One region of the Microbacterium xylanilyticum genome, then DNA from elsewhere that is predicted to be linked to it. Evidence: predicted binding sites of a transcription regulator. Region 1 holds the regulator's gene; each other region holds the start of a gene.

Region 1 (9,723 bases):
CTGCGCCATCGCCCCTGCCTCTCCGCCGCCGTTCCGCGGGTGCTGAGACGCCACGCTACTCCGCCGCGCACCGATCCGCGAGGGCCCGCTCCCGCGTCCCGATCCGCTTCGGCGGCGGGTCAGGCGCTGGCGCGCAGGCGCACCGTGAGCGAGTCGACCAGCACGGCGATGCGGTCGTCCGCCGCCCAGCGCTGGGCCAGACGCGCCAGCACGGCGTCCAGCGTCTCGCGGTCCATGCCCTCGACGAGTTCGAGGGTGACGACCAGCTCGGGGCCGCGCAGCCGCGCGTCCGGGTCACCCGCGGAGACCGCCACGTCGATGACGGCGAGCTCGCTGCCGACGCTCTCCTGAAGGCCCGCGTAGACCTCGGGCGAGAGGAAGCTGGGCTCCCAGCGCTGGCCCTGCGCGACGGCCCACACGGCAGGACGGCGCAGCACGAACTCGGTCGCGGACCCGGGATCCAGCACGATGAGCTCGGCATCGCCGGCGGAGGCCGACAGAGCGACCCGCGCCGCCTCGACGGGGATGGGACGGGCCACGGGATCCCAGGCCCGCATGGTGTCCACGCTCGTGAACGCGGGCTGCACGGTGCGCCCGTCGGGTGCGGCCACCGTCACCAGCGAGAGCTCCTGGGTCTTGTCCACGGCGAGCCCGGACGGGGCGACGCCCTCCTCGCCCTTCTCGGCGACGAGCGGCACGAGCACGCGCGCCGCGCGGAACGCGTCGACCACCTCGACCTGGGAACCCTGCCCCGCGCGGAAGCGCGTCAGCGCATCCCACAGCGCCGGGTCTGCGGATCCGTCGTCGCCGGCGCGGGTGTTCTCCTGGAACGAGCGCCCCGCCCAGGGGACGCCGGCGGAGTCCGCGGTGTTGGCGGGTCCGCCGTGATCGCAGGCCTCGGGCGAGTGGTCAGGATCCGGCGACATCCAGCGCCTCGGCCAGGGTGAACGCGCCCGCGTACAGCGCCTTGCCGACGATCGCACCCTCGACGCCGAGCGGCACGAGCTCGCGCAGCGCGGCGATGTCGTCGAGGCTGGCGATGCCGCCCGACGCGACCACCGGCTTCGGCGTGCGCGCCGTGATCTCGCGGAGCAGGTCGAGGTTCGGTCCCTTGAGGGTGCCGTCCTTGGTGACATCGGTGACCACATAGCGGCTGCACCCGGCGTCCTCGAGGCGGTCCAGCACCGTCCACAGGTCGCCGCCCTCCTTGGTCCAGCCGCGGGCGGCGAGGGTCGTCCCCCGCACGTCCAGCCCCACCGCGACGGCGTCGCCGTAGCGGGCGATGACGTCGGCGGCCCACTCGGGGTTCTCCAGCGCGGCGGTGCCGAGGTTGATCCGGGCGGCGCCCGACTCCATCGCCGCCTCGAGGCTGGCGTCGTCCCGGATCCCGCCGGAGAGCTCGACGTTGACGCTGCGGAACTGCTTGATGACGCGCCGCAGGATGGGCGCGTTGCTGCCGCGGCCGAAGGCCGCGTCGAGGTCGACGAGGTGGATCCACTCGGCGCCCTGGTCCACCCACTCGGCGGCGGCGTCGATCGGGTCGCCGTAGCTGGTCTCGCTGCCGGCCTCGCCCTGGGTCAGGCGCACGGCCTGTCCGCCGGCCACGTCGACAGCCGGGAGCAGGGTGAGGGAGGGGGACTGCGCGAACTCGTTCATGTCGTCCTTCGGGTCACGGGGCGCCGGCCCGCTGCGGGCGCGGCACGAGAGAAGAGAGTAGTCCGGGCGCCGGCGGGGCACCAATCCCCCGCCGACGCTCGGCACGGGCGTTTCAGAGCGTGGAGATCCAGTTGCGCAGCAGCTGGATGCCGGCGTCCCCGGACTTCTCCGGATGGAACTGGGTGGCCGAGAGCGGGCCGTTCTCTACCGCGGCGAGGAAGCGGGAGCCGTGCTCGGCCCAGGTGAGCTTCGGCTGCGGGAACGGCGGGATGACGTCGAGTTCCCACGACTGCGCCGCGAACGAGTGCACGAAGTAGAACCGCTCCTGCTCGATGCCGCGGAACAGCACGCTGCCCTGGTCGGGCTCCACGGTGTTCCACCCCATGTGCGGCAGCACAGGGGCGTCCAGCTCGGTGACGATGCCCGGCCACTCGCCGAGACCGTCGACCTCGGCACCACGCTCCACGCCGCCGGCGAACAGCACCTGCATGCCGACGCAGATGCCGAGCACGGGACGGCCGCCGGCCAGGCGGCGCTCGATGATCTCGTCGCCGCCGTGCGCGGCGAGGGCCTCGCGGACGGCGGCGAACGCGCCCACGCCGGGCACCACGAGACCGTCCGCCTCGAGCGCGGCGGTGCGGTCTCCGGTGAGCTCCGCGTCGGCGCCCGCACGGATCAGCGCCTTAACCGCGGAGTGGACGTTGCCGGAGCCGTAGTCGAAGACGGCGACGGTGGGGCGGCGCCCCTCGGCGGGCGCGGTCACAGCGCCCCCTTGGTCGACGGCACCCCGACCACCAGCGGGTCGAGCGCCTTCGCCTGGCGGAACGCGCGGGCGAACGCCTTGAACTCGGCCTCGGCGATGTGGTGCGGGTCGCGGCCGCTGATCACCCGCACGTGCATCGTGAGCGCGGCGTTGTACGCGATCGCCTCGAACACGTGCCGCACCAGGGACCCGGTGAAGTGGCCGCCGATGAGGTGGTGCTCGTAGCCGGCCGGCTCCCCCTCGTGCACGAGATACGGGCGCCCCGAGATGTCGACGACGGCCTGCACGAGCGCCTCGTCCAGCGGCACCAGGGCGTCGCCGTACCGGGAGATGCCGCTCTTGTCGCCGAGCGCCTCGCGGATCGCCTGGCCCAGCACGATCGCGACGTCCTCCACGGTGTGGTGGGCGTCGATGTGGGTGTCCCCGGAGGCGCGGACGGTGAGGTCGGTCAGCGAGTGCTTCGCGAACGCCGTGAGGAGGTGGTCGAAGAACGGCACCGAGGTGTCGATGTGGCTCTGACCGGTCCCGTCGAGGTTCAGCTCGAGCTCGATCGTCGACTCGGACGTCGAGCGGGTGCGGCGGGAGGTGCGAGCGGTCATGAGGGCGATCCTATCGAGGCGAGCGCGTCCAGGAACGCGGTGGTCTCCGCTTCCGTGCCGGCCGTGACACGGAGGTGGTTCGGGATCCCGACGTCGCGGATCAGCACGCCCTTGTCGTAGAGGGCGCGCCAGGTGGCTGCCGGGTCGGCGACCCCGCCGAACAGCACGAAGTTCGACCAGGAGCGGTGCGGCGTGTAGCCGAGAGCCTCGAGCGTGGCGGTGATGCGGTCCCGCTGCGCCACGATCTCGTCGACCATCGCGAGCATCATCGGCGCGTTGCGCAGCGCCGCGAGGGCCGCGGCCTGCGTGAGCGCGCTGAGGTGGTACGGCAGGCGCACCAGGCGGAGCGCGTCGATGAACGCGGGATCCGCCGCGAGATAGCCGACCCGCGCCCCGGCGAAGGCGAACGCCTTGCTCATCGTGCGGGACACGGCGAGCCGCGGGCGCCCGTCGAGCAGGGTGAGCGCCGACGGGGAGTCCTTCGGCGCGAACTCCTGGTAAGCCTCATCGACGATGACGATCCCCCGCGCGGCCTCGTACACCGCTTCGATCACCTCGAGCGGAAGCGGTGTGCCGGTGGGGTTGTTCGGCGCGCACAAAAGGATCACGTCGGGGTCGTGCTGTCGCACCTGGGCGACGGCCTCCTCGACGGTGATCTCGTAATCCGGGTGCCGGGTGCCCGCGATCCAGGTCGCGCCGGTCCCCTGTGCGAGCAGCGGGTACATCGAGTAGGTCGGGGCGAACCCGAAGACGGTCCGCTCGGGTCCGGCGAACGCCTGCAGGATGTGCTGCAGCACCTCGTTGGAGCCGTTGCCCGCCCAGATGTTCGCCGCCTGGAGGTCGTGGCCGAGATACTCGGCGAACGCCGTGCGCAGCTCCGTGAACTCCCGGTCCGGGTAGCGGTTCACGTCGCGCAGTGCGACGGCGACCTCGTCGAGGATGTCGCTCGCCACCTGCTCGGGCACCGGATGGGTGTTCTCGTTCACATTGAGCGCCACCGGCAGCGGCGCCTGCGGGGCTCCGTACGGGCGCAGCCCGCGGAGGTCGTCGCGAAGGGGTAAGTCATCGAGCGAGACAGTCACCCTGCCATGCTAGGCGGCGCGGCTGTGAGGCCCGGCACAGATGTCGGCGGTTGCTGAGCTCCGTCGAAGCACGGATCAGCGCCCGGTGGCGCCGTACTGCGCCGGGATCGCGAGGTGCTGGCCGACCTCGATGACGCCGCCGTCGATCAGGTTGAGCTTCGAGATCTCGGCGACGACGTCGCGCGGGTCGTCGTTCGGCGCGACCTCGCCCGCGATCGACCACAGCGTGTCGCCGGGCTGCACGGTGACGGTCGAGAAGGTGCCGGCGGCCGTGTGCTGCGCCGAGGCGAGGGCCGTGCCGCCGCTGAGCGCCGCGAAGGCGATCGCGCCCGCCACCGGCAGCGCGACCAGCGCCGCCAGCACGCGCCGTCCGCGTGCGGTGATCCGCAGGCGCGTGGCGGGGACCGGTCCGGCGAAGGTGATGCTGCTCATGGTGCTTCTCCTCTGTGTGGTGCGGGTCCGCCTCTCCCCGGATCCCGGTCCTCTGTGTGAGGATCCGGGGTTCCGGGCCTCTGGAGAGGCGAACCTACGTTCCGAAACTACTTTCGAGTTCGAACATCTGTCAAGCATTCTTCGAAATTGGCTTCGCCGACTTCGCCGACACGCTCGAACAGATCTACCGATTCCGACCCGATCTCGGATACGGTTTCGATACCGAGACCCCATCACGGACCACCGACATTCGAACCGCCGCCCGCAGTTCGGGCGGATCGACCGGATCCGAGACGGCACGACGCACACGAAGGAGATGGCATGAGCGACGGCGCGACCCCCGGCTCCGAGGCCCCGCGGACGCGGCGCCGCAAGAGCCTCAGTGCGAAGCAGATGGCGATCCTCGAGGTCATCCAGACCTCGATCGCCCGGCACGGCTACCCGCCGAGCATGCGCGAGATCGGCGACGCCGTCGGCCTGAAGTCGCTGAGCAGCGTGACGCACCAGCTCGGACAGCTGGAGCTGAGCGGCTACCTGCGCCGCGACCCGGGCAAGACGCGCGCCATGGAGGTGCTGATCGACCTGCCCGGCATGTCCGCGGAGAACCCGGCCGATGCCGCGCCCGCCGTCGGCGATGCGGCGCTGGTCCCGCTGGTCGGCCGCATCGCCGCCGGAGTGCCGATCACGGCCGAGCAGCAGGTCGAGGAGATCTTCCCGCTGCCGCGTCAGCTGGTGGGCAAGGGCGACCTGTTCATGCTCAAGGTCTCCGGCGAGTCGATGATCGACGCGGCCATCTGCGACGGCGACTGGGTGGTCGTGCGCTCGCAGGGCACGGCGGAGAACGGCGAGATCGTCGCCGCGATGCTCGACGGCGAGGCGACCGTGAAGACGTTCCGCCGTCGCGACGGCCACGTCTGGCTGCTCCCCCGCAACAGCGCCTTCGAGCCCATCCTCGGCGACGACGCCACGGTGCTCGGCAAGGTCGTCGCGGTCCTGCGCGCGGTCTGAGCGCGCCTACGCGCGGCCGGGGCGCGACACGGTGAGGACGACACCGTCGGCGATCGCGTAGGGGCTCGCGGTGATCAGCGCGCCGAGGGACCGCTTCATCCGGGAGATCTCGGCGCGCACCGTGACCTGGTGGGCTCCGTCGCCGTAGACGACCCGGCTGAGCCGTTCCGCCGACGCCCCGGCACGGCCGTGTTCGGCGATCGCCGCCAGCAGCGCAGCCGGGCGCGCGCCGAGGGCGGTCCGCCAGGACGACTGCGCCGAGCACACCTCCAGCACGGCCTGCGGCGCCGTGAGGTCCAGGGTCGCGCGGACGGTCGCGGAGCCGCCGCGGGGCCGCACGATCCACCCTCCGTGCACCGGCTCCGGCACGCACAGGCCGAGTCCGGGCAGAGCGATCGCGCGGTCGGCCCGCGGCGCGTCGATCCGGGGCCCGACGCTCACCCCGCGCTGCACGGCGACCCAGCCATGGTCGTCGACCACGAGCACGGGCTCGTTCGCCGCGGCCAGCAGCGGCTGCACCGCGGTGCGCAGCCGCTCCAGGTGCTCGCCGTGCCGGCGCCACAGGCGTGCCTCCGCCAGGGACGCCGAAGCGCTCACGAGGGCCCGGATCGCGGGATGCAGGGTCAGCGCAGGGCCGCTCACGTCGACGACGCCGAGCAGGCGGCCGTCGATCGGGTCGTGGATCGGCGCTGCCGAGCAGTACCACGGCACCTGCGCGTTCTCGAAGTGCTCGGCCGAGAACAGCTGCACGGGAGCCGCCTCGGCCAGCGCCGTGCCGATGGCGTTCGTCCCCACGGCGTCCTCGGTCCACACCGCGCCCTCGGTGAAGCCCAGCGCGTCCGCCTGGTGCTTCACCCGTGCCGAACCGCTGCGCCAGAGCACGACGCCATCGGCGTCCGTGACGACCACGAGGTACGAGGAGGCATCCGCCGCCGCCAGCAGCGGGGCGCGGAGATCGTCCAGCACGAGCGCGAGCCGAGAGTCCCGCCGGCGCGCCTCGACCTCGGCCGGCCCGAGCGGGTCGCGCCGGCCCCGTCCTTCCGGGTCGACGCCGAACTCGAGCGCACGCCGCCATGAGCGCGCCACCAGCTCCCGCGGGCGCTCCGGCGGGGCCGCACCCGACAGCACCGCGTCGTGCACGCGCACGAGACTGCGCGCCAGGTCGGCCAGGTCGGGCGTCGTCGCCATGGCCGGGAGCGTAGCGCGCCGAACGCTGCGTCCGGTTGCAACATCGTGCAACGCTTCACCACCGGGTTCCGGCGGGCGTGTGCTGTCACCATGACTCAGCTCGATGAACGGCCCGCAGTGTCGCCGGCCGCCCCTGCCCTCACGGATGCGGATCCCGCCACAGCCTGGTTCGCCGCCTTCGAGGAGGCGCTCGCCGCGCGTGACATCGCCGCGGCCGCCGACCTCTTCGCGACGACCAGCTTCTGGCGGGATCTGGTGTCCTTCACCTGGAACATCACGACCACCGAGAACCGCGACGGCGTCACGGAGCTCCTCACCGCGACGCTGGATCGCACGGACCCCCATGACTTCCGCCTGACGGAGCCCGCGGAGACGGCGGACGGCGTCACCACCGCGTGGTTCGAGTTCTCCACCGCGGTCGGACGGGGCCGCGGCCTGGTGCGCCTCATCGACCAGGACGGTCCCAAGGCGTGGACGCTGCTCACCACCCTCTTCGAGCTGACCGGGCACGAGGAGCCGCTGCGCGAGCGCCGCCCGATGGGGGCCGAGCACGGCGCCCGGCGGGATCGCGTCACCTGGCTGGAGCGGCGCCAGGCGGAGGAGGCGTCCCTCGGCGGCGACACCCAGCCCTACGTGCTCGTGATCGGCGGCGGGCAGGGCGGCATCGCGCTCGGCGCCCGGCTGCGTCAGCTCGGCGTCCCGGCGCTCGTCGTGGACAAGCACCCGCGTCCGGGCGATCAGTGGCGGGGCCGGTACAAGTCGCTGTGCCTGCACGACCCGGTCTGGTACGACCACCTGCCCTACATCAAGTTCCCCGAGAACTGGCCGGTCTTCGCCCCCAAGGACAAGGTGGGCGACTGGCTGGAGGCGTACGTGAAGACGATGGAGGTGCCGTACTGGTCGAAGACCGTCGCGACCCGTGCCGCCTTCGACGAGGCGACCGGCACCTGGACCGTGGAGGTGGAGCGCGACGGGCAGCCGCTCACGCTCCACCCCACCCAGCTCGTGCTCGCCACCGGCATGTCGGGCAAGCCGAACATCCCCCGCTTCGAGGGCCAGGACGTGTTCCGCGGCGAGCAGCAGCACTCCTCGCAGCATCCCGGACCCGACGCCTACGCGGGCAAGCGCTGCGTGATCATCGGCAGCAACAACTCCGCGTTCGACATCTGCGGCGCCCTGTGGGAGCACGGCGCCGACGTCACCATGGTGCAGCGCTCCTCCACGCACATCGTGAAGAGCGACACGCTCATGGACATCGGCCTCGGCGATCTGTACTCGGAGCGTGCACTCGCCGCGGGGGTGACGACCGAGAAGGCCGACCTCATCTTCGCCTCGCTCCCCTACCGCATCATGCACGAGTTCCAGATCCCGCTCTACGAGCGCATGAAGGAGCGCGACCGCGACTTCTACGACCGCCTCGAGGCGGCGGGCTTCGACCTCGACTGGGGGGACGACGGATCCGGTCTGTTCATGAAGTACCTGCGCCGCGGGTCCGGCTACTACATCGACGTGGGCGCCGCCGAGCTCGTCGCGGACGGCGAGGTCAAGCTCGCCAAGGGCGACGTCGACCACCTCACCGAGGACGCGGTGGTCCTGAAGGACGGCACGGTGCTGCCCGCCGACCTGGTCGTGTACGCGACCGGCTACGGATCCATGAACGGCTGGGCGGCGGATCTGATCAGCCAGGAGGTCGCGGACCGCGTCGGCAAGTGCTGGGGTCTCGGATCCGACACGACCAAGGATCCCGGCCCGTGGGAGGGCGAGCAGCGCAACATGTGGAAGCCGACGCAGCAGCCCAACCTGTGGTTCCACGGCGGCAACCTGCACCAGTCGCGGCACTACTCGCTGTATCTGGCGCTGCAGCTCAAGGCGCGTCAGGTGGGTCTGGACACGCCTGTGCACGCCCTGCAGCAGGTGCACCACCGGGGCTGACGCCCGTACGACGAGAGACGCCCTCCCGGATCCGGGAGGGCGTCTCTCGTGCCTTTCGACGGGCTCGGGGAACGGTCAGACCGCGACCGACACGTCCTCGCGGACGCGGCGGGTGGCCTCGACGATGTTGCGCAGCGAGGCGTTGGTCTCCTCGTAGCCGCGGGTCTTCAGACCGCAGTCGGGGTTGACCCAGAGCTGACGCGTGGGGATCTCCTCGACCGCACGGCGCAGGAGCGCCTCGACCTCGGCGACATCGGGCACTCGCGGCGAGTGGATGTCGTAGACGCCGGGGCCGATGCCGTGGTCGAAGCCGGCGGCGGCGATGTCGGTGACGACCTCCATGCGGCTGCGCGCGGCCTCGATCGAGGTCACGTCGGCGTCCAGCGCCCGGATCGCGTCGATGACGACGCCGAACTCCGAGTAGCAGAGGTGGGTGTGCACCTGGGTGGCGGTCTCGGCCCCGGCGGTGGACAGGCGGAACGAGGCGACGGACCAGTCCAGGTACGCCGGCTGGTCGGCCTTCTTCAGCGGGAGCAGCTCGCGCAGCGCGGGCTCGTCCACCTGGATGACGCCGATGCCCGCGGCCTCGAGATCGGCGATCTCGTCGCGCAGCGCCAGCGCCACCTGGTTCGCGGTCTCCGCCAGCGGCTGGTCGTCGCGCACGAACGACCAGGCGAGGATCGTGACCGGGCCGGTCAGCATGCCCTTCATCGGCTTCGCGGTGAGAGACTGCGCGTACTGCGACCAGGCGACCGTGATCGGCGCCGGGCGGGAGACGTCGCCCCACAGGATGGACGGACGCGTGGCGCGGGATCCGTAGGACTGCACCCAGCCGTTCTCGGTGACGTCGAAGCCGTCGAGGTTCTCGGCGAAGTACTGCACCATGTCGTTGCGCTCGGGCTCGCCGTGCACCAGGACGTCGAGGCCCAGCTCCTCCTGCAGCGCGACCACGCGGCCGATCTCGTCGCGGAGGAACCCGTCGTACTCGTCCGCCGTGATCTCGCCCTTCGTGAACTGCGCGCGGGCGCGGCGGATCTCGCCGGTCTGCGGGAAGGACCCGATC
Region 2 (9,723 bases), 1.6 Mb from region 1:
CGGCGGCTCGGTCGCCGTGGAGCGCTCCTCTGCGGAGGGCACGACGTTCCTGCTGCGGCTCCCCGTCGCGCCGGGCGCGCACTGACGGCGGCCGCCCGTCGGCGCCCCGCGCTCACCGAGGAGCGCAGGGACCCGGATCCTCGGCGGCGACGACCTCCACGCCGTGCGTCCAGCGGCGGATCCGGCCGTCGGGCGCGATCAGCATCCCCGAGCAGTCGGGCGCCGCGCGCAGCCAGGTCAGGTCGTCGAACCCGGCGACCACGGCGACGGTCGCCCAGGCGTCGGCGTCGCTCAGCCGGTCCGCGATCACCGTCGCGGTCGGGGCGTCCGCCACGGCGGCGCCCGTGCGCGGATCGACGATGTGCGCACCGCGCTCGGAAGGCCCGGACGTCGCGACCGCGCCCTCGCGCAGGGGTATCCGCGCGCGCAGCTCGCCGGCGCGGTGGGGGTCCGCGATGCCGATGCTCCACGTCCAGTCGGCGTCCGCCGCGGTGAGCAGCTGCATGTCGCCGCCCGCGGAGAGCGCCACGGCGACCACCCCCGGCTCCGAGAGAAGCGGCGCGAGGTGCCGCACGGCGGCGCGTTCGACGGCCCACCCCTTGACGTAGCCGGTCGGGTCGAACCATCCCTGCCGGTGCGCGTCGAAGCGGCCGCCGCTGGCCTCGGCGAGCCGTGCGCACGCCTCCGCGACCTCTGCGATGCGCGGGTCGGCGTCGCCTGCGCGCAGCTCGCCGGCGCGCAGCAGCGAGATCTGGGAGTCCGGGCGGAACGGCGAGAACAGCGCATCGATCTCGTGGAGCTGGGCGATCGCGGCATCCTGCGCCGCGGAGATCCGGACTGCGAGTGCGGGCGCGGGGGAGCGGTCGACGGTGAGCACGTGCACACTCGCCACCGTGCCCATGAGTTCTGCGGTGCGCACCTGCCGGTGCGGGGCGGCGGGACGTGCGGGAGCGGGCGTGCCGGAACGGCTGCCGGACACCGCGGCGGGCACGCTCATGCCTTCGCCTGGTCGATCGCGCTCTGCAGCGACTGGGTGTAGCCGTCGGAGGTGAAGGTGGCGCCGGACACCATGTCGATCTGGGCGGACTGCGCGCTCTTCGTCTCGTCGATGAGGATCGGGAGCGCCTGCGCGTTGATCTCCTCGTCACGGCGCTCCGTGTTGGGATACTGCGGCACCGCCACATCGGTGATCTGCCCGCCGGAGACCGTGATCGCGACCTGCACGGCACCGTAGCGGGTGTCGGCCGCCTGGCCCGTGAACGTGCCGTCCTTGAGCCCCGTCGAGGTCGTCGTCCCGGAAGCGGATCCGGACGCCGTGGATCCGGACGCCGTGGATCCGGATCCCGTGGATCCTGATCCCGACGATCCGCTCGACGTCGATCCCGCTGCGGAGCCGGTCGACGTGCTGCCGGCCGTGTTCCTGGTCGTGGCCGCGCTCGCTGCGGGCGCCACGGCTTCCAGCGAGGTGCGGTAGCTGAACAGCAGCACCAGGCCCGTGATGGTGGCGAGGATGCCGTAGACGATCTTCTTCATGATGCTCTCTCCTGGTCGGGTCGGGCCGGTCGGTCGCTCAGACGGCGAAGGCCTCGCTGTGGATGCGGGAGGCGTCGACGCCCGCCCGGCGGAGGTCGCGGCGGATGCTCTGCATCCACGGGATCGGTCCGCACAGGTACACGTCGTACGCGGACAGATCCCCGGCGATGCGCTGCAGCAGCCGGGCGCCGTCCCACTGCGCATGAGTCGCGGGCACCCAGCTCGTGCCGCCCGCGGCGCGGCGGCCGTGCAGCGTGTAGTGCACGACTCCGCGGGCCAGCACGAGGCGGTCGATCTCCGCGCGGCGCAGGCCGTGCCCCGCGGAGTGGTCGCGGGTCACGAGGATCGCCTCGCCCGGCGCGTAGAGCTCGGATTCCAGAAGGGCGACGAGCGGCGCGACGCCGGCCCCCGCGCCGAGCATGAGCAGCCGGGATCCGCTCCTGCGCTCGCCGGTCATGTGCCCGTAGGGGCCCTCGACCATGACCCGGGTGCCGGGGCGGAGCTCGGCGAGGCGATCCGTGCCGTCGCCGACCCGGCGCGCGGAGATGACCAGCTCGCTGCCCGCCGGATCCGCGGCGAGCGAGAACGGGTGCCCGCGCGTCCAACCCGGTCCGTCCAGGAAGCGCCAGATGAAGAACTGCCCGGCCCGGGCGCGCAGCCGGTGCACGTCGCGCCCGGCGACGCGGACGGACACGCCGTCCTGACCGTCGCGGGAGACCGCGACCACCCGCAGGCCATGACGCGCGCTGCGGATCAGCGGCACGGCCACGCGGAACCACAGCACGCACGCGGCGGTGACGGCCCACAGTCCCCACCAGTACATGGTCGCGCCCGCGGAGGCGGTGAAGTCGGCGCCGGTCCACAGCATGTGCGGGATCGCCAGTCCCACGCCCAGGTAGCCGTAAAGATGCAGCAGGTGCCATGACTCGTACCGCAGCCGGCGGCGGGCGCGGCGGATCGAGGTCACGACGACGAGGATCAGCAGCGCCGTGCCGGCGGTCGCCAGCAGCATGCCCGGGTAGTCCCACACGAAGTCCCATGCCTGCACGAGCACGTCGGTGTGCGAGGTGACCGCATATCCGGCCGTGATGAGCACCAGGTGCGCCATCAGCAGCCAGAACGACCAGAACCCGACGAGGCGGTGGAGGCGCGTGATGCCGTCCCGCCCGAACCCGTGCTCGAACACGGGCACGCGCGCCATGAGCAGCACCTGGTACAGCAGCAGGTTCGCCGAGACCAGACCGGTCAGGCGCCCGAGGGTCGTGAGCGTGTCGCCGTCGAAGGCCAGCAGCGACTGGATCCCGGCGCCGCTCACCCACAGCGCGAGCACGAACAGGCTGGTCGCCCAGATCAGGGTCACCGCGGACAGTCGCCACAGGGTCGGCCGCAGCCGGCGCGCCGGCGCGCTGAGCGGTCGAGGTGCCGGGGCGAGGGTGCTGAGCGTTGCCATGGCACCATCGTCGGCGCCGTTCTGACAGAGAAGTCCAAGAATCGGCTCCCTTGAGCGCGGTCATAGGGAACTCATCGGATCCCGCCGGTTCCGGGGCGATGCGGGGACCGCATGTCGGCGCCTCACGGCATCATGGAGCCATGACGGCACTCCTGCGCGAGCGGCTGCGCTCGCACCGGCTCACCGCCCCCGCCCGCACCCCGGTGGCCGCCGCCCGGCACATGCTCGCCGTGCAGGCGCAGGAGTTCCTGGCGGGGCGGTGGGCCCTGGGCATCCGCTCGGCGGGGGCGCCCACGCTTACGGCTGTCGACGCCGCGTTCGCCCGCGGCGCGCTGGTCCGCACACACACCATGCGGGGGACGCTGCACATCGTCCCGGCCGAGGACGTGCGCTGGGTGCTGTCGGTGACCGGGGAACGGCAGTTCCGCCAGGCCGCCGCGCGCCATCGCCAGCTCGGGATCGACGGGGCCCTCATCGCCCGCGTCGAGAAGACGTTCCGGGAGCGGCTCGCGACGGCGGCCGCACCAGGGCGCAGCTGTTCGACGACCTCGCCGGCATCGGCGTCGACCCCTCGGGGCAGCGCGGCGTGCACCTGATCTACGCGCTCGACGTGCGCGGCATCCTCGTCCAAGGGCCGGTGGTGCATCGCGACGACGCGGTGTCGCGCGAGCAGCTGTTCGTGCTGGCGGAGGACTGGATCCCCGAGACGCCGCCGCCCGCGGATCCGCTCGCGGAGCTCTTCGTCCGCTACGTCGACGGGCACGGCCCAGCCACCGCGGAAGACTTCGCGTGGTGGTCCGGCCTGCCGATCACGGCGGCGCGCGAGGCCGCGGAGCGCGGGCGGGAGCGCGTCACGGAGCAGGCCGAGGGCGTGTTCGTCGGCGCCGCGCGCCCGCATCGCGCGGCAGGAGCCGATGACGCCGCCGTGCTGGCGCTGCCGATGTTCGACGAGTACTACATCTCCTACGCCGACCGCACGCCCGTGGCATCCCCCGAGAGCATGGCGCTCATCGGGCCCGGCAAGAACGGGATGGTGCGGGCGAGCCTGCTCGCCGCGGGCCGCATCGTGGGCGCCTGGATGCACTCCGCCGCGGTCGGCCGGCATCGCGACGACCCCGTGCCGGAGCTCTTCGCCACCGAGACCGGCACGGGTCCGGATCCCGCCGCCGTCGCCGCGGCGATGCGCCGCTACGCGGACTTCGTGTCCGCGCACTGACACGCGGGCAACGCTACTGCCCGGCGTGCCGGTCGAGGAACGCGTACACCTCGTTGTCGTCCACGCCCGGGAACGCGCCGCGGGGGAGCGGCGAGAACATGTGCGTGTGCACGCGCGCGCTCGGCCACGCCTTGCTGCTCCACCGCTCCGCGATCGCGGCCGGAGGACGGCGGCAGCACGCCTCGTCGGGGCAGGTGGACTGCGCACGGTCGGTGGTCTCCCGGCCGCGCCACCAGCGGGCGTCGTCGAACGGCACGCCGACCGTGATCGAGAAGCCGCCGCCGTCGGTGGATCCGGTCTGGGTGGAGCACCAGAAGGTGCCGGACGGGGTGTCGGTGTACTGGTAGTGCTCGGTGGTGCGGTTGCGCTGACTGAACGCGGCGCGAGCCGAGAACTTGCGGCACACCGTGAGACCCTCGACGGAACCGGTGACGTCCATCGGCAGCGGCAGGTCGTCGTTCTCATACACGCGGGTGAGGGCGCCCGACTCGTCAACGCGCAGGAAGTGCAGGCGCATGTCGAGGTGCGTGGTCATGAGGTTGGTCATGCGCATGCCGGCCGCCTCGTGGGTCACGCCGAACGCGTCGCGGAAGTCCTCCACGGCGAGGTTGCGGTCCTTCTTCGCCTGCTGCAGGAACGCGACGCCCGCGGTCTCCGGGATGAGGCAGCACGCCGCGTAGTAGTTGATCTCCAGGCGCTGCTGCAGGAAGTCGGCGTAGTCCGTGGGCGGGGTGTGCCCGAGGAGCCGATGGGCCATCGCCTGCAGCGCCATGGACCGCAGGCCATGACCGCCGGGGATCGAGGCGGGCGGCAGGTAGATCCGGCCGTGTTCCAGATCGGTGACCGAGCGGGTGGAGTGCGGCAGGTCGTCGACGTAGATCAGCTCGAAGCCGAGCTGCTCCGCCATGATGCTCACGGTCCGGTGGGTGAGCGCCCCGGTGGTGTGCCCCGCCGCCTTCAGCTGCTTCTCCGCGAGCGCCTCGATCTCGGGCAGGTGGTTGTCGAGCGCGCGCATCTTCAGGCGTAGCTCGGTGTTCGCGCGGCGTGCCTCCTCCGGGGTGGCGATCGCCTCCCGCTCGCGGCGGTGCAGCTCGCGGTGCAGGCCCAGGATCGACTCGATCGTCTCGTCCGGCATGCCCTTCGTCACCCGCACCGGCGCGATGCCGAGCTGGCGGAACACCGAGCTCGACTGAGCGCGTTCCAGTTCGATCTCCAGGGCCGCGCGCCGGTTCGGCGGCTCGCCGGAGATGAGGTCGCTCACCTCGGTGCCCGTCGCGTCGGCGATCGCCTGCAGCAGGGAGAGCTTCGGCTCGCGCTTGCCGTTCTCGATGAGGCTGAGCTGGGATCCGGCGACTCCGACGGCGGCGCCGAGTTCGTCGAGCGTCATGCCGCTGCGGGTGCGGTGGTGTCTGATGCGATGTCCGAGGGTGGTGAGCTCGAGTCCTGAAGCCATGCTTTTGATCCTAGCGAAAGAATTTCACTTCTTGCACCTGGATATCGCCGGAAGAGTGACGTTTAGCCGTTCAGAATGGCTGTATCGCCCCACTCTTTAAGGAGCAGACCAATGGCTATCGCCGAGACGTCCACCCCGCGGACCTCCCCCCTCGCACCCGTGCGCGAGTACGGTGCGGCCCCCGAGTACGACACGCCGGCCTTCGCCGCGCTCACCGCGTGGGTCGAGGAGATCCGCGCCCTGACCCAGCCCGACCGCGTGCACTGGGTCGACGGATCCGTCGCCGAGAACGACGCCCTGCTGCACGAGCTCGTCGATGAGGGCAAGCTCATCAAGCTCAACCCGGAATGGCGCCCGGGCTCCTACCTCGCCCGCTCGCACCCCAGCGACGTCGCCCGGACCGAGGCGCGCACCTTCATCGCCTCGGAGAAGGAGATCGACGCCGGCCCCACGAACAACTGGGCGGACCCCGCCGAGATGCACGCGAAGATGACCGATCTCTTCGAGGGATCCATGCGCGGACGCACGATGTACGTCGTGCCGTTCTCGATGGGACCCGTGGGCGGCCCGATCTCGCAGATCGGCGTGCAGATCACCGACAGCGCGTACGCGGTCGTCTCGATCGGCATCATGACCCGGGTCGGCACCGCCGTCGCGCGCGAGATCGCGGAGGGTGCCCCGTGGGTGCGCACGGTGCACTCGGTCGGCGCGCCGCTCGCGCCCGGCGAGGCGGACACCACCTGGCCCTGCAACGACGACAAGTGGATCGTGCACTTCCCCGAGACGCTCGAGGTGTGGTCCTACGGATCCGGCTACGGAGGCAACGCCATCCTCGCCAAGAAGTGCTTCGCGCTGCGCATCGCCTCGGTGCTCGCCCGCGACGAGGGGTGGATGGCCGAGCACATGCTGCTCATCCGCGTGATCTCGCCCGAGGGCAAGGCCTACCACGTTGCTGCCGCGTTCCCGTCGGCCTGCGGCAAGACCAACCTCGCCATGCTGCGCCCGACGATCCCGGGCTGGAAGGTCGAGACGCTCGGCGACGACATCACCTGGATCCGTCCGGGTGCGGACGGACGCATGCGCGCGATCAACCCCGAGGCCGGGTTCTTCGGCGTCGCTCCCGGCACCGGCGAGTCCACGAACGTCACGGCGGTGGAGACCCTCTGGGGCAACACCATCTTCACGAACGTGGCGCTGCGCCCGGACGGCGACGTGTGGTGGGAGGGCCTGACCGACGAGGCGCCCGCGCACCTCATCGACTGGGAGGGCAACCCGTGGACGCCGGACTCCGGCCGCCCCGCAGCGCACCCGAACTCCCGCTTCACCGTGTCCGCCGCGCAGTGCCCGCAGATCGCGGAGGACTGGGAGGACCCGGAGGGCGTGCCGCTCGACGTGATCCTTTTCGGAGGCCGCCGCGCCACCAACGTCCCGCTCGTCGTCGAGGCGACGGACTGGAGCCACGGCGTGTTCCTCGGCGCGACCATCTCGTCCGAGCGCACAGCCGCGGCTGAGGGCACGGTCGGCGAGCTCCGCCGCGACCCGTTCGCGATGCTCCCGTTCTGCGGTTACAACATGGGCGACTACTTCGCGCACTGGCTGAAGATGGGTCGCGCGGTCCGCTTCGACAAGGCTCCGCGGATCTTCCAGGTCAACTGGTTCCGCCGCGGTGCCGACGGCCGGTTCCTGTGGCCCGGCTTCGGCGACAACGCCCGCGTCATCGACTGGATCATCCGTCGCATCGAGGGCGAGGTCGACGCCGTCGACAGCCCGATCGGGCGTCTGCCGAAGATCGAGGACCTGAACCTCGAGGGTGCGCAGGTGACCGAGGAGGATCTGGCCGAGCTGTTCAGCGTGGACCCGGAGTCGTGGAGCCGCGAGGCCGACGCCACCGAGGAGTTCTTCGCGACCTTCGGCGACCGCCTGCCGGCCGCGCTGTCGAGCGAGCTCGCGTCGCTGCGCTACCGCCTCGCGAACGCCTGATCCATCGAGACGTGATCCGGCTCCTCGCCCAGAACGGGCGGGAGCCGGATCCACCAAGACCCGCGGCGGCGGGATGCCAGGGACGAAAAGCTGAGTGGTCCCCGGCATCCTGCCGCCGCGTTCGTCTTTCGGCATATCGGGCTGAGCATGCCATCGCCTGCGGAGGATCCCCGTGAGATTCCGCGGCATTCTGCGGTTCCGCTCTCCCGTTCTTCGAACATAAGTGCTAAACTGGGGCATGGCCTCTTCCACCACGATTCCGGATCCGCGCGATGCGGGTGTGCGTGAGGTCGTGGGCGAGGATGTGGTCGCGCGGGTGCTGCTGGATCGGTTGCAGGAGGATGACGTCGCGATCAACCGGCGCGCCGCGGCGCGGGCGGAGGGGATCGTGGAGGCGGTCGCGCTGACGCGTCGGCATCCGGAGATCTACACGGTCGGCGACCGCCCGGATGATCTCGGTCATGCGGTGCGGGCGGTGGTGTTCGACATCGCACTCAGGCTGCAGGTCTCGGAGAACGAGGTGCGGTCGCTGCTGTGCACCGCGGAGACCGCCCGGGAGCACCTGCCGCTGCTGTGGGAACACGCGCGGGACGGCCTGGTCGGGCTGCGGTTCGTGGAAGCCGCCGTCGGGGCCGCGCTGCGGTTGCGGGCTCCGGACGGCGCGGATGCGGCGGCGCGGGAGTATGTGGCGGAGGCGATCGGACTGGTGGATCGCGCGGCTTCGGGGTGGGCGCTGCATCTGCCGGTCGGTGCGTTCCGGCGGCGGCTGAAGGTGCTCGTGGCTCGGTTGGATCCGACTCCGGCGGAGCGGCAGCATGCCCGCGGGATGGTTGATCGGCGCGTCGTGCTCGAGGAGTCCGATGACGGGATGACCTGGCTGATGGCGCTGGTTCCGACGGTGAAGGCGGTCGCGATCAAACGCCGGCTCACCTCGGCCGCGAAGCATCTGCAGAAGGACCAGCGGGAAGGTCGGACCCGGGATCAGATCCGCGCGGATCTGTTCTGCGACTGGCTCACCGGTGCCGGCACGGACAAGGCGGTGACCACGACCGTGTTCGTCACGATTCCGGTCAGGCTGCTCACCGGTGCCGGCTGCGGCTGCGGGAGGGCCCCGGTTTCGGGGTTCGGTCCCGCTGCCGGCAGGGTTGCCGGCGACGCGGCCCCGGCCGCCGCCGTCCACGCGGTCGCGTCCGGCAACCCGGCCGCGTCGGCCACTGAAGCGCAGCTGGTCGGGCACGGGCCGATCGATGCGGCCACCGCCCGGCAGGCGTTCTTCGACGCGACCGGGTTCCGCCGGGTGATCACGGACCCGGTCCGGGGGATCGTGCTCGATATGGACCGCCGCACGTACCGGCCCACGAAAGCGCAGCGGGACTGGCTGGTGCTGCAGCACGGCACCTGCGCCCGCGACGGCTGCACCCGGCTCGCCATCGACGCCGACCTCGACCACGAACGCATGTGGGCACGCGGCGGCGCCACCGACATCAGCAACCTGCGTCCGCTGTGCCCGGCGGACCACACCCGCAACCACCGCACCCGGATGATCTACCGCAGCCGAGAAGACCGCACCGTCGAAGTCACCACACCCACGCGATTCCGCACCACCGACCCACCACCCTTCTGAGCCGGGCAGTTGTTTCGGCTGGGCTCGCTCTCGTGCGGAGTGTGCGTACGAGTAGCGTCGCACTATGGACGTCTTCGAGTACCTGCTGCAGGGCGACCCCGCGATCCGCTGGCAGGCGATGCGGGATCTGACCGACGCCGCGCCGGACGCGGTGGCGACGGAGCGCGCCCGGGTGGCGGACGAAGGCTGGGGTGCGCGGCTGCTGGCGCTGCAGACGGAGGACGGGCTGTGGGATGGCGGTGTCTACCGCCCCGGCTGGGTCGATCCGGACCGTCCGATGTACGACGCCTGGACGGCGACGCACTTCAGCGTGCAGCAGCTGGTCGAGTACGGCGTGGATCCGGTGGACGACCGGGTGCGCGACGCGGTGCGCCTCCTGCGCGAGCGGGTGCGGTGGGACATCGACGGTGGCGGGAGCTACTTCGAGGGCGAGACCGAGGCCTGCGTGAACGGCGTGGTGCTGAGCA
Region 3 (9,723 bases), 460 kb from region 1:
GCACCCGTGGTCGCGGTGCCGCTGCTCCAGCTCCCGGGCTGCACCACCGCGGTCAGCGGCCACACCGCGGCGAGCAGGCCCAGCGCGGTGAGCACGGCGGCGGCGACCGGCCCCGCCTCGGCGCGCGGCGGTCGCGGCGGGCCCGCGTAGGCGCTGGTGTCAGCGGGCATGCGACGGCTCCGGTGTCACGGTGGCGGTGGCGGATCCGGTGGCGGATCCGGGATCCGTCGCACCCGCGTCGGCCCAGGCGTCCGCGGGATCGTCACCCAGGACGGCTGTGTGCCAGCCGTGGTTCCCCGCCGCGGACAGCGCGTCGGTCGTGGGCGCGGTCGCCAGCAGGATCGGCGTGCCGGCGCCGCCGTGCGGCAGCGATCCGGCGTCGGCGGCGTCGATCGCGCCGGTGATGACGACGAGGGGACCGACGGTGTGCCCCTCGGCGGCGGCCGGGAGACCGTGGTCCCGCTCCCCGGTGCGCGGCGACGTGCCCGCCAGCACGACCAGCAGGCCGTCGCGCTCGTCCTCCGCGCCGCGCAGCCGTCCGATGAGCACCCCCGTCGCGTCGACCACATCGACGGCGAACCCCTGATCCACGAGGTGCACGGCGATCGAGGCGCAGGCGGTGACGGCGCGGTCGAAGCCCTCCAGGTCGGTGTCGCCGTCGGCGGTCTGCCAGCGCGTCCCGGCGCGGTCCAGCACGACGAGGGCGTCAGGGCTGGACTCCTGCTCCTCCTGGCGCACCATGAGATCGCCGCGATGCGCCGTGGCGCGCCAGTGGATGCGGCGCATCGAGTCGCCCGGGACGTACCGGCGCGGCGACAGGTTGTCCGACCCCTGGCCGAGGCGGTGCGAGGAGGTCTGCGCGGTGCCGCCCGCGCGGCCGGTGCGGTCGGCGAGCCGAGGCAGGGGCAGCACCGCCGGCACGATCGTGATCGGTGTCACATCGCCGAGCTCGTCGGTGCGGGCGAACAGGCCGAAGGGGTCGGTGGTGCTGAGCTGGAGCGGCCCGAGCGAGGCGAGCCCGCGGCGCGCCCCCGAGATCGGGTACACCATCGTCATCGTGGCGCCGCCGGGGACGCTCTCCGCGTCCTCGGCGGGGAACGCTCCCGACGCGGAGCCGTGCACGGCGCGCGGCAGAGCGTCGCGCCAGCGGCCCGCGGGTGCGCGCAGCAGGGTGCGCACGTCGACCCGCATCCGCACCGTCGTGTCGTCGCCGACGGTCAGCAGGTCGGCCGCGACGGTGCGGTTCACCCGTGCGCGTCGCCGTGGGGCGAAGACGAACAGAGCGGCGAGCACGAGCAGGCTGAACAGCAGCACGGCGACGGCCAGCAGTGCGGGGGCGGCGAGCACGTTCGCGCCGATCACGAGCATGACGCCTGCCAGGAGCGTGCTCACGCCGCGGCCGGTCATCCGCCGGCCGGGTGGATCCGCCGCGCGCCGCGGCCGCTCCCGCCGGTTCACCGTGACAGGCCGACCGGCACCGGGATCCGTCGCACGATCCCCTCGAGTGCCGCTTCGATCGGGCGGGCGCCGGCCCGGTGCAGCCCGCGGGCGGCGATCAGCCGGTGCGCGAAGACCTCGGGCAGCAGTGCGGTGAGGTCGTCGGGGATGACGTAGTCGCGCCCGTCCAGGGCCGCCTGCACCTTCGCGGCCCGGACGAGCTGCAGAGTGGCCCGCGGGCTCGCGCCCAGGTGCAGGTTCGGATCGCTCCGCGTCGCCTGGGACAGCGCCACCGCATACTCCTCGAGCGCCGGGGCGACGTGCACGGCGCGCGCCCAGGTGATCAGCGCGCGCACATCGGTCGCGGCCAGCACCGGCCGGATCGCGTCCAGCGGGTTGACGGTGTCGCGCTGGCGCAGCATCAGGGTCTCGGACGCGGCGTCCGGATAGCCCATCGAGATGCGCATCATGAAGCGGTCGCGCTGGGCCTCCGGCAGGGCGTAGGTGCCCTCCATCTCCAGGGGGTTCTGCGTGGCGACGACGAGGAAGGGATCCGGCAGCGGTCGCGAGTGCCCGTCGACGGTGACCTGGTGCTCCTCCATCGCCTCGAGCAGGGCCGACTGGGTCTTGGGGGAGGAGCGGTTGATCTCGTCGGCGATGACGATGTGCGCGAACACGGCGCCGGGCTTGAACTCGAACTCCTGGGCGACCGGGTTGTACACACTGACGCCCGTGACGTCCCCGGGGAGCAGATCCGGGGTGAACTGGATCCGGCGCACGGTGGCGTCGATGCTCGCGGCGAGGGCGCGGGCGAGCATGGTCTTGCCGACGCCCGGGACGTCCTCGACGAGCAGGTGCCCCTCCGCGAGCAGGCAGATCAAGGCGCTGCGCACGGCGTCGTCCTTGCCGTCGATCACCTCCGTGATGGAGCGCAGGATCGCCGAGGTCTGCCGGGCGAACTCGGCGGCGTCGATCCCGCCGGAGGAAGCGGCGCGCGTCGGCGCCTCGTCGGTGGCGGCAGTCGCAGCAGTCGTGGTGCTGGTGGCGACGTCGGCGGCGTTCGTGGCGTGCATGCGTCCCTCTCACCGGGCGCCGCGGTGCGCCCGCGTCTCGATCGTAACCCGGGGCGGCGACGGACGGGCGGGAGACCGGATCCGACGGTCGGCGAAGCATCCGGGGAGAGCACGGGCGGGCGACCGGATCCGACCGTCAGGCGAACTGCACGCGAGGTACCGGCTGATCGATGTAGCTGCGTCCGTCGGGGTGGATCCATTCGAGGACGCCGCCGGGACGCTGGATCACGGACCAGCGCCATCGATCGTCCAGGTCGGGGTGCTTCAGGGCGTGATGACCGCGACAGAGGCAGGCCAGATTGCCGAGGTCGGTCGGCCCGCCGCGGGCGTGGTCCTCGTTGTGGTCGATCTCGCAGGGACGAGCCGGCATCCGGCAGCCCGGGAAGCGGCAGTGCTGGTCCCGCGCGCGCAGGTGCCGGCGCATCCGCTCGGTCGGGGCATAGGTGTCGGTGCGGGTCAGCATGCCCCGCGGATCCAGGAAGAGCCGATCCCACACCTCGGCGGACGCAGCGAGGAGGCGGGCGAGGTCGACATCGATCGGGCCGTGCCCGTCGAGCTCGGCCGGGCGGTCATCGGCGCCGGCCAGGGTCGAACCGGCGATCGTGACCTGGACGCTGCCGCGGATGCTGTCGAGCCCGCTCTCCCGCATCCGGTCGGTGTCGGCGGCGAGCAGCAGGTCGGCCGCGATGTCGGCCCGGATCTCGTCGAGCGAGCGGGGATCCGCGGCCGGCTCCTGCAGATCGTCCGCCATCGACGCGAACAGCTCGAGCCGCCGCCAGTCTTCGTCGGTGAGCTCCTGCCCCGGCTGCGGGGCCCTTGGGCCGTGAAACGCGCCGGACACCTCTGCGGCGCCCGTCATGCGGATCTGCCGAGCGATCGCCGTCAGCCGATCATGGGCGGCATGCGCGAGCGGCGCGGGCATCAGGATCCCCAGCCAGGACATGCCGTCGTCGACGTCGGTGACCCGCACCTGCCGGTCGCCTCGGGCGCGACGGTGACGTTCGGTCACGCTCTGCGGCGCGACCGCGGCGGCCGCGGACTTCGCGAACGCCTCTGCGCGGGGCGCGGTCTCGGCAGTCGCGTAGGGCACGACGAGCTCCTCGAACCGCCGGTGCGCATCGAGGTCGGTGGTCTCCAGCGGCGCTGCCGCCTGCACGATCACGACCGCGTGCCGGAGCGAGATCTCGCCGGCCGCGAGCGCCGCCCGCGTCGTGGGGAACCGGTCGTTCAGCGACCAGCCCGTCGCGAGAGCCCTGGCCGCTGCGGCGCGCGAGATGCGCAGCCCTGCCGACACCTCCGCGAACATGGAGCGTTCCGCCGACTCGAACCCGTCGGATCCCGGCGGCGCCTCGTCGAGCAGCAGTTGCACTCGCTCCCCGAGCAGCCCTGCCTTCTCCGCCTCCAGCGCGGCGATCCGGCGATCGATCTCGGCGCACCGCTCCACGATCTCGCCGCGGCGGGCGAGGTGCGAATCGGTGCTGCCGGCCATGGGTCAAGTATAGAACAGAAGTGCGAATACGGGAAGGGAGTCAGAAGACGTGTATAGAAAAGAAGTACAAGATGGAAGCGTCCGCCACCCGTGACCGCGAGGCCCTGGCCGTCGTGCCCGACGTCTGCCGGTCCCGAGCACGGCGCGGCCTCGGGTAGACTGGTCCTCGGCTCTCCGCGTGGCGGCATCCAGGCCAACTCCCCCAGGGCGGAAACGCAGCAAGGGTAACCGGGCTCTGTCGGGTGCGCGGAGGGTCTTTTCTTTGCCCGGCATCTGCCTGATCCGGCTTTTCCGAGCTTCCCCAGATCCGCCGCGCGCGCTGGTCAGGGCTCGTCTGCTCTCCGAGTGCAGGAGCGACCTCGCCGAATGCAGGAGCTTCCGCGCGGGGCCTTCGCGGCGCAGCCCCGATTTTCCGCGGGTGACCCGCCGGTTTCACCGGCTTCCGGCGAGCCCGGTCCTGCATTTCGCAGGAGGGCTCCTGCATGCGGTTCGCAGCGGCGAAGCACCGGGCGGATTCGGGCGTCGCGCGCCTTCCCGGGCGCACGCGCGAGCACTACTCTGGACAGGGTGGCACCCCGACGTGCCGATCCGATCGATCCCGTTCCAGCCACCCGGAGGCCTCGCCGTGCCCGACACCCCCGACGCCCTTCCCGACCTGCACCGCGCGGCAGCTGTGCTGTTCGACCTGGACGGCGTGCTGACGCCGACGGCCGAGGTGCACATGCGGGCCTGGAAGGCCGTGTTCGACGAGGTGTTCACGCTGTGGGACATCCGGCCCGAGTACACCGACGACGACTACTTCGCCTACGTCGATGGCAAGAAGCGCTACGACGGCGTCGCGAGCCTGCTGCGCAGCCGCAACGTCGAGATCCCCTGGGGGTCCGTCGACGACGACCCCGAGGCGGACACGATCTGCGGCATCGGCAACCGCAAGAACGTCGCCTTCTCCGAGGCGCTGCGCCGCGACGGCATCGCACCGTATCCGGGATCGCTGGCGCTGCTGGAGGAACTGCGCGCCGCCGGCGTGCCCCTCGCCGTCGTGTCCAGCTCGAAGAACGCGGAGGAGGTGCTGACGAGCGCCGGCATCCGTGACTTCTTCACGGTCGTCGTCGACGGCGTCGTCGCCGAGCGCGAGCACCTGGCCTCCAAGCCCGCCCCCGACGTGTTCCGCGTGGCGGCCGAGCGCATCGGCGTCGAGCCGGCAGCGGCCGTCGCGGTCGAGGACGCCACCAGCGGCGTGGCGTCCGCCGCCGCCGCCGGCTACGGCACGGTCGTCGGCGTCGACCGCGGTGCCGGCGCCGAATCCCTCCTCGCGAACGGCGCGACCGTCGTGGTCGACGATCTCGCCCGCTTCCTGTCCTGAATTCATCCCCCTTTTCACGGAGACCACTGCATGATCGACCGCGACCTCTTCCCCGTCGACCCGTGGCGTCTCATCGAGACGCAGTATCCGCACGCGAATCAGGGCGTCTCGGAGACGCTGCTCGGACTCGGCAACGGCTATCTCGGCCTGCGCGGCAACCACATCGAAGGGCGGAGCGCCCTCGAGCACGGCACGTTCATCAACGGTCTGCACGAGACCTGGAAGATCCGCCACGCGGAGCAGGCGTACGGCTTCGCCGAAGTGGGCCAGACCATCGTGAACGCCCCCGATGCCAAGGTCATGCGCGTGTACGTCGACGACGAGCCGCTGAGCTTCGATGACGCGGACGTGCGCGAATACCGGCGCTCGCTCGACTTCCGCACCGGGATCCTGGAGCGCGAGGTGCTCTGGGTGACGCCGTCCGGCAAGCGCGTCCGGATCCGCGACGAGCGGATCGTGTCCTTCGTGGAGCGTCACCTCGCAGTGCTGCGGCTGGAGGTCGTCGTGGAGAACGCGGACGCCCCGGTGACGATCTCCTGCCAGATCCTGAACCGTCAGGACGGCGAGGACGTGTACGGCGGCGTGCCGTCGATGGCCGCCGGGTCTCCGGGGGAGAAGGCCGGCTTCGACCCGCGCAAGGCGGAGCGGTTCGGGGATCGCGTGCTGCAGCCCGCCGAGTACTGGCAGGACGGCGGGCGCTCGGCGCTCGGGTATCGCGTGGCAAACTCGGGCATGACGATCGGCGTCGTGGCGGACCACCTCGTCGAGACCGAGAACGACTACACGGCGCGGCAGCTCGTGGAGCCCGACATCGCGAAGAACGTGTTCCGCGTGCAGGCGAAGGCCGGCGTCCCGACCCGTGTCACGAAGCTCGTCAGCTATCACACCTCGCGCGGCGTGCCCGCGCGGGAGCTCATCGACCGCTGCCGGCGCACCCTCGACCGCGCCGCCGTGGAGGGCGTGGAGGCGCAGTTCGCCAAGCAGGCGGAGTGGCTGACCGCGTTCTGGGCGCGCAGCGACGTGCGCATCGCCGGCCACGACGACCTGCAGCAGGCCACTCGCTGGTGCCTGTTCCAGATCGCGCAGGCATCCGCGCGCGCGGACGGCGCCGGGGTCTCGGCGAAGGGCGTGTCGGGATCGGGCTACGGCGGGCACTACTTCTGGGACACCGAGGTGTACGTGCTGCCGTTCCTCACCTACACGTCGCCGCAGTTCGCCCGCAACGCCCTGCGCTGCCGGGTGCACATGCTGCCCGCCGCCCGCCGTCGCGCAGGCCAGCTCAACGAGGGCGGGGCGCTGTTCCCCTGGCGCACCATCAATGGCGAGGAGGCCAGCGCCTATTACGCTGCGGGCACCGCGCAGTACCACATCAACGCCGACATCAGCTATGCCCTCGGCAAGTACGTGCGCGCCACCGGCGACGACGACTTCCTCTACCGCGAGGGCGTCGACATCGCCGTGGAGACGGCGCGGATGTGGGCCACGCTCGGCTTCTGGCGGTCGGCGGGCGGCGTGGAGACCTTCCACATCCACGGCGTCACCGGCCCCGACGAGTACACGACGGTCGTCAACGACAACCTGTTCACGAACGTGATGGCGCGGTACAACCTGCGCTTCGCCGCCCGGGTGGTGCGGGAGATGGCCGCGGACGCGCCGGAGGCCTACGACGCGGCTGTCGAGCGGCTCCGGATCGAACCCGCCGAGGTGGAGCGCTGGGAGCGCGCCGCGGACGCCCTGCACATCCCGTTCAGCCCGGCTCTGGGGATCCACCCGCAGGACTCGCTGTTCCTCGAGCGCGAGGTCTGGGACCTGCCGAACACGCCGGCCGAGCAGCGCCCCCTGCTGCTGCACTTCCACCCGCTCGTGATCTACCGCTTCCAAGTGCTGAAGCAGGCTGATGTGGTGCTCGCCCTGTTCCTGCAGGGCAACCACTTCACCGAGGCTGAGAAGCTCGCCGACTTCGAGTACTACGACCCGCTCACCACGGGCGACTCGACCCTGTCGGCGGTGGTGCAGTCGATCCTCGCCGCGGAGGTCGGCTACCAGGATCTCGCGCACGAGTACTTCGAGCACGCGATCTTCGTCGACCTGGGCGACCTGCACCGCAACGCCTCGGACGGCGTGCACGTGGCGTCGGCAGGAGGGGTGTGGACGGCGCTCGTGTGCGGCTTCGGCGGCATGCGCGACTACGACGGCGAGCTCAGCTTCGACCCGCGCCTGCCGTCGGACTGGCCGGAGCTGTCGTACGCCCTGCAGTGGCACGGATCCGCGCTGCAGATCACGCTCACGGTGGATCGGCTGCTCGTCGAGGTCCGCGACGGAGATCCGGTCACGTTCTCGGTGCGCGGCCGGTCGTGGACGGCGGCCGTCGGCGCGCCCGCCAGCGTGCCGCTGCCCGACCAGGGCCCGATCATCCACGGGCGTCCGGAGTTCGGCCGCCAGGCGCGCCGCGAGGACGGCACGATCCTGTCGCCGACCGTGCCGACGACCTCGGCGATCCCGATCGTCGGATACGTCGGCGAGTCGGGGGAGTAGTCCGTCGCGTCCCGGGAACGGCCCCGTCCCCGGGACGCGACGCATCCGATCTCCTGCTCGGCTCTACTGCTCGGCGTGCCTGATCTCACAGTCGCTGCCGGGGGAGAGCACCGCTTCGTGCCCGTCGTCGTAGCGCACCACGAGAAGCTCGCCGCGCACCTCGACGACCACGCCGGAGCGCTCCCCGTCGCCGACCACTCGGCCGTGGATGCGGATCCGGTCGCCTGCCACCACCTGCGTCATCGTTCCACCTCCGTCTCCAGGGTACGTCCGTCCGCGCCTCCGCGGCAGGGGTGCGAGGAGTCCCGGCGGCGGGGTGCACGGCTCCCGGTCCGAATGTCGCGGGCACGCTCTAGGCTTGTCGGGTGAGCACAGCCCTGTACCGCCGTTACCGGCCCGAGAACTTCGGGGAGATGATCGGGCAGTCGCAGGTGACCGATCCGCTCATGACGGCGCTGCGCAGCGACCGTGTGGGCCACGCCTACCTGTTCTCCGGCCCCCGCGGCTGCGGGAAGACCACGTCCGCGCGCATCCTCGCGCGCTGCCTGAACTGCGCCGAGGGGCCGACCGACACCCCGTGCGGCGTCTGCCCGAGCTGCGTCGAGCTGTCGCGCAGCGGCGGCGGATCCCTCGACGTGGTCGAGATCGACGCGGCCAGTCACAATGGTGTCGACGACGCCCGCGACCTGCGCGAGCGGGCCACCTTCGCGCCCAGTCGCGACCGGTTCAAGATCTTCATCCTCGACGAGGCGCACATGGTGACGCCGCAGGGTTTCAACGCGCTGCTCAAGCTCGTCGAGGAGCCGCCGCCGCACGTCAAGTTCATCTTCGCGACCACCGAGCCGGAGAAGGTGCTCGGGACCATCCGCTCCCGCACGCACCACTATCCGTTCCGGCTGGTGCCGCCTGCCGCGATGCTCGAGTACGTCGAGAAGCTCTGCGCCGAAGAGGGCGTGACGGTCGCCCAGGGCGTGCTGCCGCTCGTCGTGCGCGCCGGCGGCGGGTCCCCGCGTGACACGCTCTCCCTGCTCGACCAGCTCATCGCGGGATCCGACCCTTCGACAAGCTCAGGGACCATCGCCGTGACCTATGAGCGCGCGGTCGCGCTGCTCGGCTACACCCACTCCGCCCTGCTCGACGAGATCGTCGATGCGCTCGCCGCAGGCGATGCCGCGGCCGCGTTCCCGGCCGTCGACCGGGTGGTGCAGACGGGGCAGGATCCGCGCCGCTTCGTGGACGACCTGCTCGAGCGGCTGCGCGACCTCATCGTGATCGCCGCGGTCGGCGATGCCGCGTCGGCCGTGCTGCGCGGCGTGCCCGAGGACGAGCTGGCCCGCATGCGGGCGCAGGCCGCCGCGTTCGGCGGTCCGCGGCTGTCCCGCGCCGCGGACCTGGTGAGCGCCGCGCTCGACGACATGATGGGCGCCACCTCGCCGCGACTGCACCTCGAGCTGCTCGTCGCCCGGGTGCTCACCGCACTCGCCGGTGGCGAGAGCGCCCCGGCGGCTCCCGCCGTGACCGCCTCCGCCGTCCCTGCCGCGGCGCCCGCCGCGTCCGCGGCTCCTGCCGCCACAGCGCCTGCCACCGCGGCGGCGCCGACACCCGCGTCTGCTCCCGCATCGGTCGCGGAGCGCTCCGACGCAGCCGGAGCGGAGACGAGACGCGGCCTCCCGCCGGAGCCCGCCGGAGACCCCGTTTCGTCTCGGTCGGACGCTGCGCGTCCGTCCTCGCTCGACGACCACGATGAGACCGCGGGTTCGACGCCCTCCGCTCCCGAGCCCTCGCCCGAGCCGACGCCGGCAGCCGGACCCATCGACATCGACCGG

Evidence for each region. Region 1 encodes LexA, which represses DNA repair genes until DNA is damaged. Its sites were predicted from a motif close to TCGAACANNTGTTCGA; they were not measured.
Region 2: a site for LexA is predicted at 7,846-7,861, ahead of ACYQ1L_RS04985 (HNH endonuclease signature motif containing protein). Genes of this name have one in related genera too.
Region 3: a site for LexA is predicted at 4,010-4,025, ahead of ACYQ1L_RS15170 (HNH endonuclease signature motif containing protein). Genes of this name have one in related genera too.

Annotation. Positions count from the first base shown of each region.
Region 1 is NZ_BAAIEN010000002.1:2,556,385-2,566,107, forward strand. It holds gene ACYQ1L_RS12885 (pyridoxal phosphate-dependent decarboxylase family protein) at 1-9, opposite strand, end outside; gene ACYQ1L_RS12890 (SseB family protein) at 120-926, opposite strand; gene priA (bifunctional 1-(5-phosphoribosyl)-5-((5-phosphoribosylamino)methylideneamino)imidazole-4-carboxamide isomerase/phosphoribosylanthranilate isomerase PriA) at 910-1,656, opposite strand; gene hisH (imidazole glycerol phosphate synthase subunit HisH) at 1,769-2,419, opposite strand; gene hisB (imidazoleglycerol-phosphate dehydratase HisB) at 2,416-3,018, opposite strand; gene ACYQ1L_RS12910 (histidinol-phosphate transaminase) at 3,015-4,100, opposite strand; gene ACYQ1L_RS12915 (LysM peptidoglycan-binding domain-containing protein) at 4,176-4,532, opposite strand; gene lexA (transcriptional repressor LexA) at 4,854-5,540, shown strand; gene ACYQ1L_RS12925 (GAF domain-containing protein) at 5,547-6,728, opposite strand; gene ACYQ1L_RS12930 (flavin-containing monooxygenase) at 6,819-8,660, shown strand; gene metE (5-methyltetrahydropteroyltriglutamate--homocysteine S-methyltransferase) at 8,736-9,723, opposite strand, start outside.
Region 2 is NZ_BAAIEN010000002.1:928,302-938,024, forward strand. It holds gene ACYQ1L_RS04950 (sensor histidine kinase) at 1-85, shown strand, start outside; gene ACYQ1L_RS04955 (FAD:protein FMN transferase) at 113-997, opposite strand; gene ACYQ1L_RS04960 (FMN-binding protein) at 994-1,533, opposite strand; gene ACYQ1L_RS04965 (ferredoxin reductase family protein) at 1,571-2,983, opposite strand; partial or broken gene ACYQ1L_RS04970 (winged helix DNA-binding domain-containing protein) at 3,205-4,199, shown strand; gene ACYQ1L_RS04975 (helix-turn-helix domain-containing protein) at 4,213-5,652, opposite strand; gene ACYQ1L_RS04980 (phosphoenolpyruvate carboxykinase (GTP)) at 5,764-7,632, shown strand; gene ACYQ1L_RS04985 (HNH endonuclease signature motif containing protein) at 7,871-9,256, shown strand; gene ACYQ1L_RS04990 (hypothetical protein) at 9,321-9,723, shown strand, end outside.
Region 3 is NZ_BAAIEN010000002.1:3,017,576-3,027,298, reverse strand. It holds gene ACYQ1L_RS15185 (transglutaminase TgpA family protein) at 1-170, opposite strand, end outside; gene ACYQ1L_RS15180 (DUF58 domain-containing protein) at 160-1,392, opposite strand; gene ACYQ1L_RS15175 (AAA family ATPase) at 1,455-2,510, opposite strand; gene ACYQ1L_RS15170 (HNH endonuclease signature motif containing protein) at 2,647-3,999, opposite strand; RNA gene ffs (signal recognition particle sRNA small type) at 4,165-4,261, shown strand; gene ACYQ1L_RS15160 (beta-phosphoglucomutase family hydrolase) at 4,625-5,362, shown strand; gene ACYQ1L_RS15155 (glycoside hydrolase family 65 protein) at 5,393-7,897, shown strand; gene ACYQ1L_RS15150 (DUF1918 domain-containing protein) at 7,961-8,140, opposite strand; gene ACYQ1L_RS15145 (DNA polymerase III subunit gamma and tau) at 8,263-9,723, shown strand, end outside.